Regions from separate parts of the Streptomyces sp. NPDC050560 genome, predicted to be linked through region 2. Evidence: riboswitches for the same ligand, from Rfam matches in the RefSeq annotation. Region 2 holds a riboswitch; each other region holds the start of a gene.

Region 1 (4,784 bases), on a different contig from region 2:
AGCCACCGCGGCGGCATGGACCCGCGCAAGCTGCGGGACGTGCCGGTGTGGCGGGACAGCGACGCGTACACGGACCTGGAGCGCGACGTGATGGCGTACGCGGAGGCCATGACGGCCACCCCGCCGACCGTGGACGACGCGCTGTCCGGCAGGCTGCGCGCGGCGCTCGGCGAACCGGCGCTCGTGGAGCTGACGATGCTGGTCGCGGTGGAGAACCTGCGCTCGCGCGTGAACTCGTCGCTCGGCCTGACGAGCCAGGGCTTCAAGGACTCCTGCGACCTCGCCGACCACGCCGCCGCCGGGGGCGCCCGGGCGGCAGAAGACGGACGGGGCGGGTCCGCGTGAGAGCCCTTAGGGTGACCCTGTGGTGAGGAATGTGCGGCTGAGTGTGGCGGAGCGGCGGGAGGAGCTGCTGCGCGCCACCGTGGAGCAGATCGAGGAGCGCGGGGTCGCCGCGGTGCGGATCGGCGACGTGGCGACCGCGCTCGGGGTCAGCAACGCCCTGGTGCTGTACCACTTCTCCAGCAAGGAGAAGCTGGTCGCGGCGGCCTTCTCGCACGCGGCGGAGTGCGATATGGCGACGCTACGCGCGATGACGTCCCGGCGTACCAGCGCGGTGCGCAGGCTGCGCGCCTCGGTGCGCTGGTACGCGCCGTCCGGCGCCCCCAAGGGATGGCGGCTGTGGATCGAGGCGTGGGCGGTGGCGCTGCGCGAACCTGCGCTGCGCGAGGTGGCCCGCGACCTGGACCTGCGCTGGAAGGCCGCGCTCACCGGGTTGATCGAGGAGGGCGTCGCCGCGGGCGAGTTCCGCTGTGCGGACCCGGTGGCGGCGGCGCAGCGGCTGACCGCGCTGCTCGACGGCCTCGCGGTGCAGGTCACCTCGTACGACGGGGCGCTGCCGCGGGCGCGGGTGTACGCGTGGGTGGACGAGGCGCTGGCGAGGGAGCTGAGCCTGGACTGCGCCGCGCTGCGCGCGCCGTCCGCGGCGCGCTGAGCCGCGGCCCCGGGCTCACCCCGGGCTCAGCACGTGCCGGGCGCTTCGAGGGGTTCGAGTTCCGGGCGCTTGGCGTACGCCAGGTCTCCCGAGGAGCGGCCGCGCAGCCGCCGCCCGATCCAGGGGACGAGGTGCTCGCGGGCCCACTGGACGTCGTCGCGGCGCAGATCGAGCGGCGCCCGGTACGGGGCGGGCGGCCAGGGGCGGAAGGGGTCCGTGGGGACGTCGGCGCCGAGGAGGCGCCCGGCGAGCAGTGCCACCCTGGTGTGGCCCTCGGTGCCGAGGTGGAGGCGGTCCCCGGTCCAGGCGCGCCGGTCCTGGATGGTCTTCAGCGACCACAGGTCGAGGACGAGGCAGCCGTAGCGGTCGGCGATGCCGCGGACATGGCCGTTGTACGTCGCTATCTTGCCGCGCAGCCGCTGGAGCACCGGCACGCCCCGGGTGTCGAAACCGGTGGAGACCACGACGGTGCCGCCCGCCGAGGTGAGGGCGGCGACGGCGCGCTCGAAGCGGTCGGCGAGGTCGTCGGGGTCGGTACCTGGGCGGATGATGTCGTTGCCGCCGGCCGCGAAGGTGATCAGGTCGGGGGCGAGTTCGACGGCCCTGGGGACCTGGTCGCGGACGATCTGGTCGAGGAGCTTGCCGCGCACCGCGAGGTTGGCGTAGCGGAAGTCGCCCCCGGGGGCGCGGGCGGCGAGCATGACCGCGAGCCGGTCGGCCCAGCCGACGTAGCGGCCGTCGGGTCCTGGATCGCCCACGCCCTGCGTGAAGCTGTCGCCCACGGCGGCGTAGGAGGTGAACGGTTCTGGTGCCAAGGTCGTCTCTGCTGCCACGTCCGCCCATTTTGCTCCCGTCCGTCGGGCTGATGCCAGCGGGTCGGGGGCGGTACGGGGTGAGATGTGCCACCGCCGCCCCGCGGTGGGTGCCGGGGCGGCGGTGTGCGGGTGGGCCCGCGGCCGGTCAGAGGTCGACGCCGTGCGCCCTGAGGTAGGCGACGGGGTCGACGTCGGAGCCGTAGTCGGGTCCTGTGCGCACCTCGAAGTGCAGGTGCGGGCCCGTGACGTTGCCGGTGGCACCCGAGACGCCGAGCTGCGTGCCCTCGGTGACGGTCTGGCCCGCCGAGACGTTCAGCGAGGTCATGTGGGCGTACTGGGTGTACTTGCCGTCGGCGTGCTCGATCACGACCTGGTTGCCGTAGGCGCCGCCCCAGCCCGCGGTGACGACGGTGCCGTCGGCCAGGGCGTGGACGGGGGTGCCGGACGGCACCACGAAGTCCTGTCCGGTGTGGTGGCCGCTCGACCACATGCTGCCCGCCTGGCCCCAGGGGGTGCCGAGGGTGGCGCCCTTGACGGGGAGTGTGTAGCCGGTGCCCGTGGTCGCGGCGGCGGTGGTGGCGGAGGCCGTGGACGGCTTGGCCGCGCCGTCGAGGACGAGCTTGAGGCCGGGGTGGATCAGGCGCGGGTTGTCGCCTATGGCCTGGTGGTTGTCCTGGTAGAGCCGCTGCCAGCCGCCGGGGGTGTGCTGGGCCCTGGCGATGCTCGCCAGGGAGTCGCCCCGCTCGACGGTGTAGGTGTGGGTGGCGTCGGCGGCGTGGGCGTTCGCGGCGCCGACGAGCGGCAGTGCGAGCGCGGCGCCTCCGGTGCCTGCGACGGCGATGCCGCGGGCGAGTCGCCCGGGCCTGGGACGGCGGTGCTTACCCTTCGCGGGCATGGGGTTTCCTCTCCGGCGCCTGCGGGGTGAGCTGTCGGGTTCGGACTGGAGCTGCCCGGCCGCTGGTGCGGCTTCACCCCCAGCCGTCCGGGGGTCCGGAGCGGCGTACTGCCTGTGGGTCCCCCGCTCCTGCCGTCACGGGTGTCTTCGGGTTCCTCCGGGCGGCGGCAGGACTGGGCGTCCGCCGGGAGTCGGGGTGACGCTAGGCCGGGCGCCGCCGCCGCGACAAGCGAGGAGCGGGTTCCCGCAGGAGGGCCACGGGGCCGCCGGGGTGGGCGGGAGGCGCGCGGCGGGGGCAACTGGGCGCGTGGGACGGGCACTTGTGGGTGCCGGGTCGGTGCCGGTATGACCGCTATGATCCTGCTCACGTCGGCCGGTCCGAGGGGGTGCTTTTCGCGGCGAGTTGGTCCACAGGCCGCATTGCGGCCATAGCGGGTGTGCCGGTGCGTAAGCCGCGGAGGGTGGCATGGTGGGCGGGTGCGCGGTGGTGCGTGGGAGGCGGCGTGCGCCGTAGGGTCGCGGTGGCGGCGCCCGGGCGCCGGGTGGTGAGCGGTGAGAGGGAGGTCGTCCGTGTCGCAGCAGGACGCGTCGTGGGAGCGTGAGCTGGCCGGGGTGCGCAACTTCCGGGACGTGGGCGGGCTGCCCGCCGCGGACGGCAGGCGGCTGCGGTACGGGCTGCTGTTCCGCAGCGGCCATCTGGCCGGTGCCACCACCGACGACGTGGCGTACCTGTCGTCGCTCGGGCTGCACACCGTCTACGACTTCCGCAACGAGGCCGACCGCACCCTCGACGGCCTCGACGTGGAGCTGCCCGGTGTGCGGAACGTGAACATACCGCTCAACGACCCCGCCGACGGCGCCGAGTTCTGGCGGATGGTGCGCAGGGGCGACCTGGACGAGCTGCGCGAGACGCTCTCCGGCGACCTGGGCGGGCGGCGGATGCTGGCGTCGTACCGCACCATCGTGACGGAGCGCACCGCCGAGCACGGCCGGATACTGCGCGAGGTGGCGACGGAGAGCGTGCCGGTGCTGCTGCACTGCGCCGCGGGCAAGGACCGGGCGGGGGTGTCGGTCGCGGTGATCCTGCTGGCCCTCGGGGTGGAGCGGGAGGCGATCGAGGAGGACTACCTGCGCTCCAACGCCCTCCACCGCCGCTACCGGCTGGGCCGCCCCGGCTCGCCCTACTCGCCGGAGGTACGGGCCCTGCTCACCCCGCTGTTCGAGGCGCGGGCCGAGTACCTGGCCGCCGCGTTCGAGACGATCGACGCCACCTGGGGCGGCACCGAGGCGTATCTGTCCGACGGGCTCGGCCTCACGCCCGCGCTGCGGGAGCGGCTGCGGGCCGGGCTGCTCGACGGCTGAGCCGGCCCGGCCGGGAGTGTGTCACTGGTTGTGGGCGCCGAGGACGAACAGCAGGTAGAGGAAGCCGGCGAAGAAGTGGGCGCCGACGACGTAGATGAGGACGCGCACCCACAGGGCGGCGGGCATCTTCTCCTCCACCACGACCTTCCGCCTGGGCTCGGGCGGCGTACCGTCCTGGGGCGCGGCGGCGGGCGCCGCGGGGTCCCCGGCGGGGGTGGGGGTGTCGGACGGGCGGGGTTCCACGGGTGAGGTCATCGGATGTCTCCCGGGTAGTGGCCCGTGGCCGTGGCGCCGAGGCACAGCACGGCGGCCGGGCTCTGGAGCAGGGTGTGGACGAAGAGGAGTTCCACGCCGTCGTGGTCGGCGGCGGCGATGCGGTGCGGGGTGAGCGAGTCGAAGTGGGCGCTGTCGCCGGGCGGCAGGGTGTGGACGTCCTCGCCGAGGCGCAGCCGCAGCCGCCCGTGCAGCACGTAGAGCCACTCCTCGCCGGGGTGCACCCGCACCAGGTCGCCCTGGGTGCCGTACGGCACCCGGACCCGCAGGGCCTGCATGCCGCGTCCCGTGGCGCCTGCCTGCCAGTAGGTCCAGCCGCCCGCGCGGGTGGGCTCGACGGCGGGGGCGCGGGTCACGGCGTGCTGGTCCACCGGGGTCTCCCCCAGCAGGCCCGAGACGGTCGTACCGTAGACACGGGCGAGGGTGAGCAGCATCGGCAGCGAGG
Region 2 (4,784 bases):
TTCATGGTGCCCAGGCAGAGGCGCGAGACCCTGAGCCCCGAGTCGCCGAGGCGGGTGTACTGCGTCGGGCGGGTCTGTTCCATGAGAGGTGTTCCCCCGGTCGTGTTCGTACCGCCGGGTACGCGCGGCGGTCGTGTCACCGCTCCGAGTGCCGCAAGCGCCCCGGGCATCCCGGGCGCCCGGTGGCTCGTGCCCCAGGGCAGGCGGGCGTGCGGCGGTGGATAGAATCGGATCAGGTGTTCCGGTTCGCTGGCGGTCCGGACGATACGGAACAGGTGTTCCGGCTGTCAATGGCCCGTGGGTGCGGGCGGTACGGGAGGCGAGGGCGTCGATGGAGGCCGAGGGCAGGGCGCCGCGCGCGGACGCCAGGCGCAACAGGGCGAAGGTGTTGAGGGCGGCGGAGGAGGCCCTGGCCGAGGAGGGGATGGACGCCTCGATGCGGGCGGTCGCCCGCCGGGCCGGGGTGGGTCTCGGCACCATCTACCGGCACTTCCCGACCCGGGAGGCGCTGCTCCAGGCCATCGTGGCCGAGCGCGCCGGTGCCCTCGTCGCGGAGGCGGAGGCGCTGCGTGCCGCTTCGGACCCGGGCGCCGCGTTCTTCGGGTTCTTCACGGCCCTCGTGGAGAACGCCACCCGGCAGCGCGCGGTGGCCGACGTGCTGGACCGCGCGGGCGTCGACGTCAAGGCGGGCATGACGGAGGTCGGCGCCGCCATGCGGTCGGCGATCGAGGCGCTGCTGCGGCGCGCCCAGGAGGCCGGCGCGGTGCGCGAGGGGCTGGGGATGCCCGAGGTGCTGGCGCTGCTCGGCGCCGTCTGCCTTGCCGCGGAACGCCAGGAGTGGGGCGCCGAGTTGCGCGAGCGGACCCTCGGCGTGGTCTTCGACGGCTTCCGGCCGCGCCCCTGAACTCGGCACCGCAGGAACGGAGGTGAAGACTCCGGTTCGGCGGGGGAGCGGCGTGGCGCTACGGCCCGTAAACCCCCTGGAATTCCGGCAATTGAGGGCTCGCGCTTCGGGCTTTAAATTCCGACGCTGGGTCAGGGGTGCTTATTCCGTGGACGTTTCGGATTGTTGATCTCCGTGGAATTGTGGGGTGGTGGCGGCTTCTGGGTGAGTGGAGGGGGCGGACTTCGGAGGGAATTCGGTGCGGGCTCGGTAACTCGTAACCGCTATTGCGGATTGGGGCCGGGGCGTTCGTCCCTCTGACCGTCGTCGACCGGGGGTGTGGGGCCGACGAGTGCCCGGAGGTGTGTATTCCGGTCGGTAGGGCCCCTCTTCCATGCCGCTGAACTGCTTGTACCTGTGCGCTCCGGCGTGTGTTCCCGCCCGCCACCGGATGGGCCGTATGGGCGATTTACCGGTGTTCTCCCAGAAGTCCGATCCGTAGGTTTCGTTCAACTTTCGGGTTGCTTGGCGGTGTTGTGCGCGCGTGGTTGCGCGCCGGGGCCGTGATCTCGGTCACTGTCGTCGGTCGGGCGCGTCGTCGCGTCCTGCGGTCATTTCTGGTCCGTCCGGGGAAAGTTGGGCGTCGGGAAAGGCGGTATTCGTGATCTTCTTTTCCGGTTCTTACGCCGGTTTGAGAGGCGTCCTGGTATTCCGGACTTGTTTCGCCGCGCGCTTTCCGTCTACGTTCTCGTCAATCCGGGCGGGCCGCCTAATCCTGCCGCCGTCCGGAACAACCGAAACCACTTGACGTGAACGGCAGGAGCGGGGGACCCAGGTAAGTGCCGGACCGGAAACGGCCCGGCTTGGGGTGAAGTCGCGTACACGCGGCCGGGCATCTCCAGCCCGAACCCGACAGCTCACCTCGCAGGCGACGGAGAGGAAACCCGTCATGCCCGCAACGGCCAAGCACCGTCGCTCAAGAACGTCCCGCATCACCCGGCGCCTCGTCGCCCTCGGCACCGGAGGGGCCGCCCTCGCGCTCCCCCTCATCAGCGCCACCACCGCCAACGCCGCACCGGCCGCCGCCCAGGTCGCCCCGGCCAAGTCCGCACCCGAGACCTATGTCACGGTCGCGGGCGACTCACTGGCAAAGATCGCGAAGAAGTTCTCGCTGCCCGGCGGCTGGCAGAAGCTGTACGAGCGCAACAAGCAGGCTGTCGGCGCCCACCCCGGTCTCATCCACCCCGGGCTCAGGCTGACACTCACCGACAAGGCTCCCGCCAAGCCCTCGGCGGCCACCAAGACGGCGGCGGCCAAGGTCGCCACCGCCGTGCCCGCCGCGGCGAAGACGTATCCGGACAACCTGGACGGCTGGATCAGGGAGTCGCTGGACGTCATGGCCCAGCGCGGCATCCCCGGCAGCTACAACGGGATCTACCGCAACATCATCAGGGAGTCCGCGGGCAACCCGCTGGCCATCAACAACTGGGACTCGAACGCCGTCAAGGGCACCCCGTCCAAGGGCCTGCTCCAGGTGATCGACCCCACGTTCCGCACGTACCACGTGGCGGGCACCTCGATGGACAGCTACGACCCGGTCGCCAACATCACCGCCGCCTGCAACTACGCGGCCGCGGTGTACGGCTCCATCGACAACGTGAACGGCCCCTACTAGGCCGTACCGGAGCGGTCCGCTGCCGTACGGACCTCGGACCTCGGCTGTCGGGGTTCCGGGCCCTCCTGACAGGTTCCGCCGTCCCGGCAGGTGACACCGGGCGAGCCCCCTCACCCGCCCGCGTCCGTCACACACGCGCCCCGGCGGCCCACCCCGTACGACCCGGGTGGGCCGCCGAGGCGTCCCCACGCACGGACCCCGGCCACCCTCGCGGCGCACCGCGCCCTCAGCCGCCGAGCCCCAGCTCGCCCGCGCGCACCCCGGCCTGGAACCTGGACCCCGCGTCGAGCGCGTCGAGGAGCGCGGCCACCCGGCGCCGGTAGGTGCGCAGGGACATGCCGAGCCGCCGGGCGGCCGCCTCGTCGGTGGCGCCCGAGCCGAGCGCGCGCAGGACCGCGTGCGCCTCCGGGTCCAGGCGCGCCCGGCCGCCGCGCAGGGCGGCGGTCAGGTCGGCCGCGGACTCCCAGGCGGCGTCGAAGAGCGCGCACACCCCGCCGACCAGGCTGGACTCGCCGGTCACGGTGTACTCGCGGTCCCGGGCCCCGGCGCTCGCGATGATCGCGAAGCGGCGGTCCACGATGATCGTCTCGTGCGGCAGCGGGGCGGCGGCGATCCGCACCCGCGCGCCCCTGCCGACGAGCCCGGCGAGATGCCTGCGGTCGCCCTCCCCGGCCGCCGCCCCGGGACCGTACAGCTTGCGCACCCGCACATCGCCCGGCCCCCGCGCCCCTTCGGGCTTTTGCACATCGCGCCTTCGTATCCCGTCGGGCACCCGCACATCGCCCGGCCCCCGCGCGGCCCCGGGAGGCGCGGGCCGGCGGCCCAGATGTGCCCAGGTGCCGAGGTCGCGGGCGGCGCATACGAACTCCTCGCGCGCCGACTCCAGGATCGGCCCGACGCGCGCCAGCAGTTCCCTGTCACCGGTGATCGTCACTGTTGCCGCCACCCGGCCATTGTCCCCGCCACGGGCTGTGGGCTCGCCCCTTCTCAGCCCGCTCCCCCCTTCGCGCACCCCACCCCGCGGCAGGAAGCTGCCACGCCCTCACGGACCCCGCCGCCCGCGGGCCACGCTCGGCCCATGAGAGACGACTACCTCCTCGGCGGCGACCTCCGGGTGGACCGCGTCGGCTTCGGCGCCATGCGGCTCGCCACCAACAGCTTCCGCGGCGAGGCCCGCGACCCGGAGACCGGCCGCGCCGTGCTGCGCCGCGCCCGCGAACTCGGCGTGAACCACGTCGACACCGCCGCCTTCTACGCCAGCCGCGACGGCTCCGTACGCTCCAACGCGCTCATCCGCGAGGCCCTGCACCCCTACCCTGCCGACCTGGTGATCGCCACCAAGGTGGGCCCGACCCGTACGCCCGACGGCGAACTGGTCGAGGACACCGACCCCGGGGCGCTGCGCGCACAGGTGGAGGAGAACCTGCGCGGGCTCGGGGTGGACTGTCTCGACCTCGTCTACCTGCGGGTCGGGGCCATGGAGCCGCCGCACGGCGAGTCCGTCGCGGCGCGCTTCGAGGCGCTGGCCGCGCTCCGCGCCGAGGGGCTGATCCGGCACCTCGGGCTGAGCAACGTCGACGCGGGCCACCTCGCCGAGGCCGGGGCGATCGCGCCGGTGGCCGCCGTCCAGAACCGCTCCCACCCCGCGGAGCGCGACGACGACCCGCTTGCCGCGGTGTGCGAGAAGTCCGGCATCGCCTTCGTGCCGTTCTGCCCGCTCGGCGGCGGGCTGCACGACATCGCCGACGAGGCGCTGCTCGCGGTCGCGCGGCGGCACGGTGCGACGGCCGCGCAGACCGCACTCGCCCGGCTGCTCGCCTCCTCGCCCGCGGCCCTCGCCATCCCGGGGACCGGCTCCCTCGCCCACCTGGAGGAGAACACCGCGGCACGGGACCTCGCCCTCACCCCCGAGGACCTGGCCCAACTGGCCTGACTTCGGCGGGACTCGGGCGCCGCGCCGCGCCGCGCCGCCCGCCAGGGCAGGCCAGGACACGACAGGACGGGCTTAGGGGCGCGGCTGGAGGACGTCGTCGAGGAACACGGTCGTGCGCTCGTTGTAGAACGCGACCATGCGGGAGATCGGCGCGAGCGCGGTGGTGGGGAAGTCGTAGGCCCACAGGATGTCGTCGTGCGAGGTGCCGTCCGCGTCGGTGAACGACCAGTAGCCGCTCGTGGTGCCCTTGTAGGGGCAGGCGGTCTCGGTCCTGGTCGGCCGCAGCAGCGTCC
Region 3 (4,784 bases), on a different contig from region 2:
GAGGGCTGCTCGCCGACCTCGACGCAGAACGCGCGACACCAGCGCACGACGCGCTCACGGTCTTCCTCGCCCGCCCCGCGGCCCCGGCCCTCCGGAAGCGGGTCCTGCGGCGTGAGGGTGCCGAGACGGTGGAGACACGTACGCGAGAAGAGGGCCGGCACCGCACCGGTGCACCGCCGCCACGCCCGGGCGAACGCGGTGGCGGTGCCGTGGTCCGCGAGGACCTGGGAAGGGAAGTGGCCGAGGGCGGCGAGGCCGGTGGCGAGGGTGTCGACCTGCCCGGCGGAGAGTGCGGTGAGGCCGAGACGGCCGCGCGGGGTCCGGTAGAAGACGGCGCGGACCTCGCCCCCCGACTCCAGCAGGCCGAAGGCGGCCGCCCCGGCACCGGGCGCGCCCGCCCCGCGCGTGCGGATTCTCTCGATGTCGGTCAGCGGCGTGGTGTGCAGGGCAGGCCGCGAGCGCAGGAAGTCCCCGGCCCGGGCCAGGAAGCCGTCGACGTCATCCGTGAGTTGCCAGTCGTCCGAAAGCATGCTCCATGATCCCGGGCCCAGGGACGGTGGGACACCGTGGGACGGCCACCACGCGCGCGTGCCGACCGTCCCACCGCCCTACGCCGGCCGCACCACGCTGTGGATCGGCATGTAGTAGATCGACTCGACGCGGACACTCGCGCCCGGCTTCGGGGCGTGGATCATCTGGCCGTTGCCGATGTACATGCCGACATGGCTGATGTCGTCGTAGAAGAACACCAGGTCGCCCGGCTGGGCGTCGTCGACCGACACCGTGGTGCCGACCTCGACCTGGTCCCAGGTGGTGCGCGGCAGGGAGATGCCCGCCGCCTTCCACGCCGCCTGGGTGAGCCCCGAGCAGTCGTACGAGTCCGGGCCCGTCGCACCCCACACGTACGGCTTGCCGATCTGCGCGCGGGCGAAGTCGAGCGCCTTCTGCGCCTTGGCCGCGTACCCGGTGGAGCTGCCCGAGCCGCCCGAGCCCGGCTGGCCCGAGCCGCCGTCCGACCCCGCCGCCTGCTCCTGCTCCTGCTTGCGCTTCTTCTCCTCCGCGGCCTGCTTCTTCGCCAGCTCGGCGGCCTTGCGCTCGGCCTCCTCCTGCTTCTTCTTCTCGATCGCGGCGAGCCTGGCCTTCTCCTCGGCCGTGAGCTTGGACAGCAGTGTGCGCGCGCTGCCCAGCTTCTTCTGGACCGTGTCCTTGGTGGTCTTCAGCTCGGTCTGCGAGTCGGTCAGGCCGACCAGGCCCTCGCTCGCCTCGGTGCGCTTCTTCGCGGTGGCGGCCTGCTGCTTCTGGTAGTCGTCGACCGCGGCCTTCTGGCGGGTGGTGAGCCGGTCCATCAGGTGGTCCTGGTCGAAGTACGCCTGCGGGCTGTCCGCGAGCAGCAGCGTGGCGGTGTCCCCGAGGCCGCCGGTGCGGTACTGCGCGGCGGCGAAGGAGCCCAGCGCGCGGCGGGCGTCGTTGAGCTTCTCGGTGCGCGACGCCACGTCGTCGAGGAGCTTGTCGACGCGCTTGCGTTGCTTCGCCGCGTCCTCCTTGGCGGCGTTGTACTTCTGGGTGGCCGTGCCCGCCTGCCGGTACAGGTCGTCGACCTGCTTCTGCACCTCTTCGAGCGTGGGCTTCGGCTTCGCGGGGGCGGCCTGCGCGCTGCCCGACAGGAGCGCCACGGAGGTGAGCGCGGCGGTGGTGATGCCAATCGCGGGCGCGGTGCGGACGGGGGTCCGCGGCTTGCGGTGCGACGCCAAGGGGCGACTCCTTCCGTGGGCCGCCTACCGGGTTAGCTGTCGGGTTCGGGCGGGTGGTCCGGAAGGCTGCCCTACGGCCCCTGGGCTCGCCGCACGCGCGCGTGCGGCCGTCCCACGGGCCGATTCACCCCGGGGTCCATGGGTCCCCGGCTCAGGCCGCCCACGGGGGACGGCACACGACTCGGCGGGGGCCACCCGTCCCGGCGTGATCGCCGGTGGGGGTACGGGTCGCCCGCCGGGCACGGTAGCCAACTCGTGTGAGCGCTGTGAAGGTTGGTGTTCCATTTGCCCGATACATTTTTGTGATGTTCGCACTGTGTGAGCGGTGCGTCGCGGTGTGCTCGCGTCTTGGGCCCGTTCCGGTTGCCGGTACGGGCTGTCCGGGGGCCGCCCCGGATGTCAGTGGGGGCGCCTAGACTCGGGGACGATGAGCAGCCTCTTCGACGACAGCTTCCTGGCGCACCTCAAGCCCGCCGCGGCCGCGGGCGAGGAGCCCCCGCCGCCCGAGGACGGGCCCCCGGAGGACATCCCGGCGGACCTGTTCGGCGGGAAGTTCGACGCGCCCCCGCCCGGGGCCGCGTACTACCGCGACGGCGCCAGACGCCCCGCGGCGGACCCGGACGCCCTCCTCGCGGGGCTGAACGACCCGCAGCGCGCCGCCGTCACGCACAGCGGCTCCCCGCTGCTCATCGTCGCGGGCGCGGGCTCCGGCAAGACCCGGGTGCTCACCCATCGCATCGCCCACCTCCTCGCGGCCCGCTCCGTCCACCCCGGGCAGATCCTCGCGATCACCTTCACCAACAAGGCCGCGGGCGAGATGAGGGAGCGCGTCGAGCAGCTCGTCGGGCCGCGCGCCGCCGCGATGTGGGTCATGACGTTCCACAGCGCGTGCGTGCGCATACTGCGCCGCGAGTCGAAGCGGCTCGGCTTCACCTCCTCCTTCTCGATCTACGACGCGGCCGACTCCAAGCGGCTGATGGCCCTCGTCTGCCACGACCTGGAGCTGGACCCCAAGCGCTACCCGCCCAAGGCGTTCAGCGCCAAGATCTCCAACTTGAAGAACGAGCTGATCGACGAGGAGGACTTCGCCGCGCAGGCGGCCGGGGGCGCCGCCCAGGGGTCCGACACGGGCGGCAGCTTCGAGCGGACCCTCGCGCAGGCGTACGCGCTCTACCAGTCGCGGCTGCGCGAGGCCAACGCCCTCGACTTCGACGACCTCATCATGACGACGGTCCACCTGCTGCGCGCCTTCCCCGACGTCGCCGAGCACTACCGCCGCCGCTTCCGGCACGTCCTCGTCGACGAGTACCAGGACACCAACCACGCGCAGTACGCCCTCGTCCGCGAGCTGGTCGGCACCCCGCCCGCGCCCGACGCGCAGGAGGACCCCGCGGCGAGCCCTGCGACGGACGACGACGCGGTGCCGCCCGCCGAGCTGTGCGTGGTGGGCGACGCCGACCAGTCGATCTACGCCTTCCGCGGCGCCACCATCCGCAACATCCTCCAGTTCGAGGAGGACTACCCGAACGCGACGACGATCCTCCTCGAACAGAACTACCGCTCCACGCAGACGATCCTCACCGCCGCCAACGCGGTCATCGAGCGCAACGAGAGCCGCCGCCCCAAGAACCTGTGGACCAACGCGGGCGCGGGCGCGCGCATCACCGGCTACGTCGCCGACACCGAGCACGACGAGGCCCAGTTCGTCGCCGACGAGATCGACAGGCTCACCGACGCCGGGGACGCGAAGGCGGGCGACGTCGCCGTCTTCTACCGGACCAACGCGCAGTCCCGTGTCTTCGAAGAGATCTTCATCCGGGTCGGGCTGCCGTACAAGGTCGTCGGCGGCGTCCGCTTCTACGAGCGGCGCGAGGTCAGGGACGTCCTCGCCTATCTGCGCGTCCTCGCCAACGCGGAGGACTCGGTGCCGCTGCGCCGCATCCTCAACGTGCCCAAGCGCGGCATCGGAGACCGCGCCGAGGCCATGATCGACGCCCTCGCGCAGCGCGAGAAGATCACGTTCCCCGCCGCCCTGCGCCGCGTCGACGAGGCGTACGGCATGGCGGCGCGCTCCGCGAACGCGGTCAAGCGCTTCAACACCCTCATGGAGGGCCTGCGCACGGTCGTCGAGTCCGGCGCCGGCCCCGCCACGGTCCTCGAAGCCGTCCTCGAACAGACCGGCTACCTCGCCGAACTCCAGGCGTCCACCGACCCCCAGGACGAGACCCGTATCGAGAACTTGCAGGAACTCGCCGCCGTCGCCCTGGAGTTCGAGCAGGCGCGCGGCGAGGAGGACGCGGGCACCCTCGCCGACTTCCTCGAACAGGTCGCCCTCGTCGCCGACTCCGACCAGATCCCCGACGAGGACGAGGAGGGCGCGGGCGTCATCACGCTGATGACGCTGCACACCGCCAAGGGCCTGGAGTTCCCCGTGGTGTTCCTGACCGGCATGGAGGACGGCGTCTTCCCGCACATGCGCGCCCTCGGCCAGGCCAAGGAGCTTGAGGAGGAGCGCCGGCTCGCCTACGTGGGCATCACCCGCGCCCGCGAGCGGCTGTACGTGACCAGGTCCACCCTGCGCAGCGCGTGGGGCCAGCCCTCGTACAACCCCCCGTCGCGCTTCCTGGAGGAGATCCCCGGCGAGCACGTGGACTGGAAGCGCACCGGGGCCGCCCAGCCGACGGCCACCGCGGGTTCGGTCGCCGCCGCCCTGTCGTCGTCCCGCTCGCGCGGCTCCGGCGTGCCGGGCTTCGCGACCCGCAGGGCGACCGAGAAGCCCGCCATCTCGCTGGCGGTGGGCGACCGCGTCACCCACGACCAGTTCGGCCTCGGCACGGTCGTCGGAGTGAAGGGCACGGGGGGCAACGCGGAAGCGACCATCGACTTCGGCGACCCCAAGCCGAAGCGGCTGCTGCTGCGGTACGCACCGGTCGAGAAGCTGTAGTCGCCGGTCGCCGGTGGCCCGTTCGCCGCCCGTGCCCGCGGGCGGCAGGCGGTGTGCCCTGGCCGGGTCAGGTGGGGTCGAGGCCGTGG
Region 4 (4,784 bases), on a different contig from region 2:
GCCCTCGTAGCTGTCGCGTGCCACCAGGTTGTACTGCGGCTGGAGCACCGTGTACGGGGTGAGGCCCTCGCGCCCGGCGAAGTCCAGGGACGCCCGCAGCCGCTCCGGGCTGATGTTGGAGGCGGCGACCGCTCGTACCTTCCCGGCCCTGACCAGCTCGTCCAGGGTGCTGACGATGGACTCGACCGGCACCGACTCGTCGTCGCGGTGCGTGTAGTAGAGGTCGATGTGGTCGGTGCCGAGGCGGCGCAGCGACGCGTCGACCGCGCCCCTGATGGTGTCGGGGGCGAGGCCCTTGTAGTCGGGGTGGGAGCCCGCCTTGGTGGCGACGACCACGTCGGAGCGGTTGCCGCGGGCGGCAAGCCACTCGCCGATGACGGTCTCGGACTCACCGCCCGAGTTGCCCTCGATCCAGGCGGTGTAGACGTCGGCGGTGTCGACGAAATTGCCGCCGGCCTCGGTGTAGGCGTCGAGGACGGCGAAGGAGGTGGCCCGGTCCGCGGTCCAGCCGAAGACGTTGCCGCCCAGGCAGAGCGGGTGGACTTCGAGCCCCGATGAACCCAGCTTGCGAAGAGGAGACATAAGGAGCCGCAACCCCGCGCGGCACCCGGATATTCCCCGCGCCGCGCTCCCGGGACGAGGGCGCGGCTCCCCGCGCGCCGCCCCTCACTCCCGTGCCGCCCCCCTCACTCCCCCACCGTCTCCGCGCTCACCCACGCCAGGTAGTCGGCGCCGCCGTGGGTGACGGGGGTGGCGATGATCTCCGGGGTCTCATAGTCGTGGGTGGCGCGGATGTGGGCTTCGAGTGCGGGGTAGCGGTCCTCGGTCGTCTTGTAGAGGACGCGCCACTCCTGGTCGGTGTGTACGGCACCCTCCCAGCGGTAGACGCTGGTGACCGGCCCGTCGATCTGGGCGCAGGCGGCGACCCGTGCGGCCACCGCGGTGGTCGCCAGGTGTCCGGCCTTCTCGGCGGTGTCGGTGGTCGTGAGCACGGTCAGGTAAGCGGGCACGTGGCCTCCCTCGGTGGCGTCTGCGGGGACGGTATCCCGGCGGTCGGCCACGGGGCCCTGTCGGTGCCGTGGAGGACAGCCCGGCAGCTCTGGCGTCGGGGGGGTGTCGCCAGAGCTGCCGGTGTTCGGGGGCGCACGCGGGCGGCGCGGCGCGGGGCGGGTCCGGGTGGTCCGCGGTGGGGCGTGGCCCTGCGGTGTGCCCGGGGTGCCCGCGCGCGGGCCCGTCGTGCGGGGGCGGGCCCGGTGGGTCCGCCGTCAGGCGCGTACTACGGCTTCAGACCGTGGGCGAGGAGCCACGGGGCGGGGTCCACCGCCGAGCCGCCGCCCGGGTGGACCTCCAGGTGGAGGTGGGGGCCCGTCACGTTCCCCGTGGCGCCGACCCGCCCGATGACCTGGCCGGTGGTGACCTTCTGGCCGACGCTCACCGAGATCGAGGACTGGTGGCAGAACCACAGCTCGGTGCCGTCGTCGAGTTCCAGCACCGTGCGGTAGCCGTAGGAGCCGGACCAGCCGGCCTCCTTGACGGTGGCCGAGTGGACGGCCTTGAGGGGCGTGCCGGTGGGGGCCGCGAAGTCGAGTCCCGTGTGGTAGCCGGAGGACCACATGGAGCCGCCGTCGCCGAAGCGCGAGGTGATGGTGTAGGAGGCGACGGGGAGGGTGAACTGCTTGGCCAGTTTGGCCAGCCGCTCCTCCTCCGCCTTCTTCTTGGCGGCCTTCTCTGCCTTGTCCTTCTCGGCGGCGGCCTCGGACTCGGCCTTCTTCGCCGCCGCCTCCGACGCCTTCTTGACCGCGGCGCGCTCCGCCGCGTCGGCGGCGGCCCTGGCCTGGTCCTCCTGCTCCTGGGCCTGCTTGAGTATGCGCTCGCGCAGCGCCTCGCCCGCGCTCGTCGCGCCCTGGCGGACGTCGGCGCGGCTGACGCCGATGCCGGAGAGGGGCGCCGCCTGCTCCTGGCCGCCGGACTTGTCGCCGTCGCTGAGGAGCGAGCCGACTCCGGGGAGGGACTTGGCCGCGGGGAGCGCGTCCTTGACCGCGGAGAGGTCGGGTACGGAGATGTGTACGGGGGGCTTGCCGCCCTGCGCGCTGGCGATGCCGCCCGCGCCGACGGCGGCGATGACGCCGACGCCGAGGACCGTGGAGCTGCGGGCGAGGCCGCCGCGCTGCTTGATGACGCGGTGTCTGCCCCGGTTGGAGCGCAGCGTCTCCTCGGTGGGATTCCACTCCTCCCAGGGTCCTTCGTCGCCGCCGGGGCCGGGCACCGTACGGGGCGCGGACGCCGGGCCGAAGTCGGCGAATTCGCCGAAGTCACCGTCCAGGGAGCTGACAACGGTGTCAGTACCTTCGTGGACACCGTCGTGTCCGTTACCGCCGAAGAGGTCTCTGGGTGCGTACGAGCCTTCGGGAGCAGGCCGATTGGACGCCACGGAGGCGCGCTCCTTTCCTTCCTTCTCGCCTACCGGGTTAGCTGACGGGTTCGGAGCAGGAAGGTCTCCTACGGGCCCCTTCACGGAAGGACGCCCGATTCACCCCAATTGGTGGTTCCCCGGTTCCCTTGCGGGATTCGGCGCTTGCGCACGGAGCCGTCTCTGGTGACGGCTGGGACGACCGCGCTGCGTTATCGAACGTTAATAGAAGCCCCGCCCGGATTCCAAGCCGTTCCGGGTCTTCATTAGGGGAACACCCTGAGGCCAAATCGGGTGCCAGGGGACGGAATCGGGCGAGTCGGGGCCGGGTTTGCCAATCCATTGCACGCCCCGGCGGTTAAACCGGCCCTGACAGGCCGTCAGTCGCGCTGCGCACGGCGCTCGGCCGGTCACCCGCCGTCACTTCCGGGAGCCGCCGGTCACGGGCCGCGCCAGGGGCGGCGTATCGCGAGGAGTGCCATGTCGTCGGTGGTGCGCTGGCCCGTGTGGCGTCTGACCTCGGTGGTGAGGGTGGCCAGGAGCGCCTGGGGGCCCTGGAAGACGCGGCCCCTGAGGCGCTGGACGGGGTCGTAGAAGACGCCGTGCCGGTCGCGGGCCTCGGTGAGGCCGTCGGTGAACAGCAGCAGCATCGCCCCGCGGTGGAACTCGTTCTCCTGGGCGTGGTCGGGCCAGGCGCCGAGGTCCATGCCGAGCGGGAGGGCGGCGGGGGCGCCGGAGATCTCGCTGAGCCGGCCGTCGGGTTCGAGCAGCAGCGGCAGCGGGTGGCCGCGGTTGACGACGCGTACGACGTCGTGCCCGTAGGGGATCTCCGCGATGACGGCGGTGGCGAAGCCCTCCGAGTACTCCATGCCGCGCCCCCGTCTGACGGCCTCGCGCGCGAGCGCGCGGTCGAGGCGCTGCGCCACCGCCTCCAGGGTGCTCTCGTGCTCGGCGGCCTCCCGGAAGGCGCCGATGACGATGGACACGGCGCCGACCGCCCCCGTGCCCTTGCCGCGTACGTCCCCGACGATGAGGCGCACGCCGTGCGGGGTGTCCTGGACCGCGTAGAGGTCGCCGCCGATGAGGGCGTCGGCCTGGGCCGCCTCGTAGTGGGCGGCGACGTCGAGGCCGCCGATGCTGTGCGCGGGCGAGGGCAGCAGGGCGAGCTGGACCGCCTCGGCGATGCCGCGCGCGGAGGCGAGGAGTTCCTGGCCGTGCCGGACGACGCCGTTGGTGATGAGCGCGAACATGGCGATGACCGCGCAGGTGATGAGGTCGGTGACGCCGTCGACCTTGCCGACGTTGTCGTCCTTGAGGTGCAGCGACAGGACGCCGAGCACGGTGACGAGTGCGGTGAGGGCGGTGCCGGTGAAGGAGTAGAACGGGGCCGCGATGAGCATGGCGGCGGCGAACATCGGCAGGGCGCTGAAGCGCGGAGGCAGCAGCAGGTCGTAGAAGACCCCGGCGACGATGCAGACGGTCGGCACGGCCCTGACGAAGATCCGCAGGGCGGTGATCTGCCGGGTGGAGAGGGTGGTGCGGGTGGTGCGGGTGGTCGCCGTGTCGGTCTCCGCGGGGCGCTCATCGACGGCCCCGCCGTGCCCGTCGCGCGGGGCGTCGGAGGGTTCCTCGCCGCCACCGGGTCCTGCCTGCCCCACGGGTCGTCTCCTGCCGCCGCGTCTCACCGCACCCGTCCAGCCTGCTGCCGGTGGCGTACGGACGCGAGTCGGCGGGGGCCTTCCGGGGGCCGCCCCGGGCGTGGACCGGGATGAGGGGAAACGGCGAAGGGCCGGGGCGTGCGCCCCGGCCCTCGGCCGTTCAGTAGCGGGGACAGGATTTGAACCTGCGACCTCTGGGTTATGAGCCCAGCGAGCTACCGAGCTGCTCCACCCCGCGTCGGTGAGACCAGTCTACGGCATCCCGGGAGGCCCCGGCGCCACGCCCGCGTCCGGGGGCGGCCGCGGGCCCTCAGGCGGTCGGTGCGGCGTTCGCCGGGACCTCGAAGACGGTCTCCAGGCCGTCCTCGTCGTCCCACTGCTCTCCGACCTCGACGAACCCGAACCCGGCGATCGTCGCGAGCGAGGCGGTGTTGTCGGGGCTGATAGTGGCGCGCACCACGGTGACCGAGGGCTCGGCCGCGGCCCTGCGCAGCAGCTCGACCAGGGCGGCGCGGGCGTATCCCCTGCGGCGGAACGCGGGGTCGACCGAGTAGCCGATCTCCACCATGCCCCGCGCGTCCGGCGGCCCGTGGAACCCGGCGTGCCCGACGACGAGCCCGCCGTCCCCGACCACCGCCTGCCGCGCCATCCACCGGGCCCGCCCGGGGTCGGCGGCCATCTGGCCGAGCCGGTACCGCCAGAGCCCGCGGGCCCTG

What was found. Region 2 has a riboswitch for cyclic di-AMP ahead of ACIBIW_RS11025 (transglycosylase SLT domain-containing protein). Riboswitches for the same ligand answer to the same signal wherever they lie in the genome.
Region 1: linked by a shared signal. The riboswitch ahead of ACIBIW_RS26640 (peptidoglycan DD-metalloendopeptidase family protein) and the one ahead of ACIBIW_RS11025 (transglycosylase SLT domain-containing protein) in region 2 are both predicted to bind cyclic di-AMP.
Region 3: linked by a shared signal. The riboswitch ahead of ACIBIW_RS03245 (NlpC/P60 family protein) and the one ahead of ACIBIW_RS11025 (transglycosylase SLT domain-containing protein) in region 2 are both predicted to bind cyclic di-AMP.
Region 4: linked by a shared signal. The riboswitch ahead of ACIBIW_RS17015 (M23 family metallopeptidase) and the one ahead of ACIBIW_RS11025 (transglycosylase SLT domain-containing protein) in region 2 are both predicted to bind cyclic di-AMP.

Annotation. Positions count from the first base shown of each region.
Region 1 is NZ_JBITGT010000012.1:101,873-106,656, reverse strand. Features, by position in the region: gene ACIBIW_RS26655 (carboxymuconolactone decarboxylase family protein) at 1-345, shown strand, start outside; gene ACIBIW_RS26650 (TetR/AcrR family transcriptional regulator) at 368-994, shown strand; gene ACIBIW_RS26645 (SGNH/GDSL hydrolase family protein) at 1,021-1,827, opposite strand; gene ACIBIW_RS26640 (peptidoglycan DD-metalloendopeptidase family protein) at 1,955-2,704, opposite strand; cyclic di-AMP (ydaO/yuaA leader) riboswitch at 2,708-2,858, opposite strand; gene ACIBIW_RS26635 (tyrosine-protein phosphatase) at 3,275-4,066, shown strand; gene ACIBIW_RS26630 (DUF6126 family protein) at 4,088-4,321, opposite strand; gene ACIBIW_RS26625 (helix-turn-helix domain-containing protein) at 4,318-4,784, opposite strand, start outside.
Region 2 is NZ_JBITGT010000004.1:272,892-277,675, reverse strand. Features, by position in the region: gene ACIBIW_RS11035 (aldo/keto reductase) at 1-83, opposite strand, end outside; gene ACIBIW_RS11030 (TetR/AcrR family transcriptional regulator) at 332-904, shown strand; cyclic di-AMP (ydaO/yuaA leader) riboswitch at 1,666-1,827, shown strand; gene ACIBIW_RS11025 (transglycosylase SLT domain-containing protein) at 1,833-2,558, shown strand; gene ACIBIW_RS11020 (DNA-binding response regulator) at 2,785-3,504, opposite strand; gene ACIBIW_RS11015 (aldo/keto reductase) at 3,637-4,491, shown strand; gene ACIBIW_RS11010 (DUF427 domain-containing protein) at 4,564-4,784, opposite strand, start outside.
Region 3 is NZ_JBITGT010000001.1:765,940-770,723, reverse strand. Features, by position in the region: gene ACIBIW_RS03250 (GNAT family N-acetyltransferase) at 1-530, opposite strand, end outside; gene ACIBIW_RS03245 (NlpC/P60 family protein) at 609-1,751, opposite strand; cyclic di-AMP (ydaO/yuaA leader) riboswitch at 1,757-1,948, opposite strand; gene pcrA (DNA helicase PcrA) at 2,179-4,695, shown strand; gene ACIBIW_RS03235 (M23 family metallopeptidase) at 4,763-4,784, opposite strand, start outside.
Region 4 is NZ_JBITGT010000007.1:21,905-26,688, forward strand. Features, by position in the region: gene ACIBIW_RS17005 (aldo/keto reductase) at 1-582, opposite strand, end outside; gene cutA (divalent-cation tolerance protein CutA) at 687-1,010, opposite strand; gene ACIBIW_RS17015 (M23 family metallopeptidase) at 1,277-2,431, opposite strand; cyclic di-AMP (ydaO/yuaA leader) riboswitch at 2,443-2,584, opposite strand; gene ACIBIW_RS17020 (PP2C family protein-serine/threonine phosphatase) at 2,851-4,068, opposite strand; tRNA gene ACIBIW_RS17025 (tRNA-Met) at 4,233-4,306, opposite strand; gene ACIBIW_RS17030 (GNAT family N-acetyltransferase) at 4,379-4,784, opposite strand, start outside.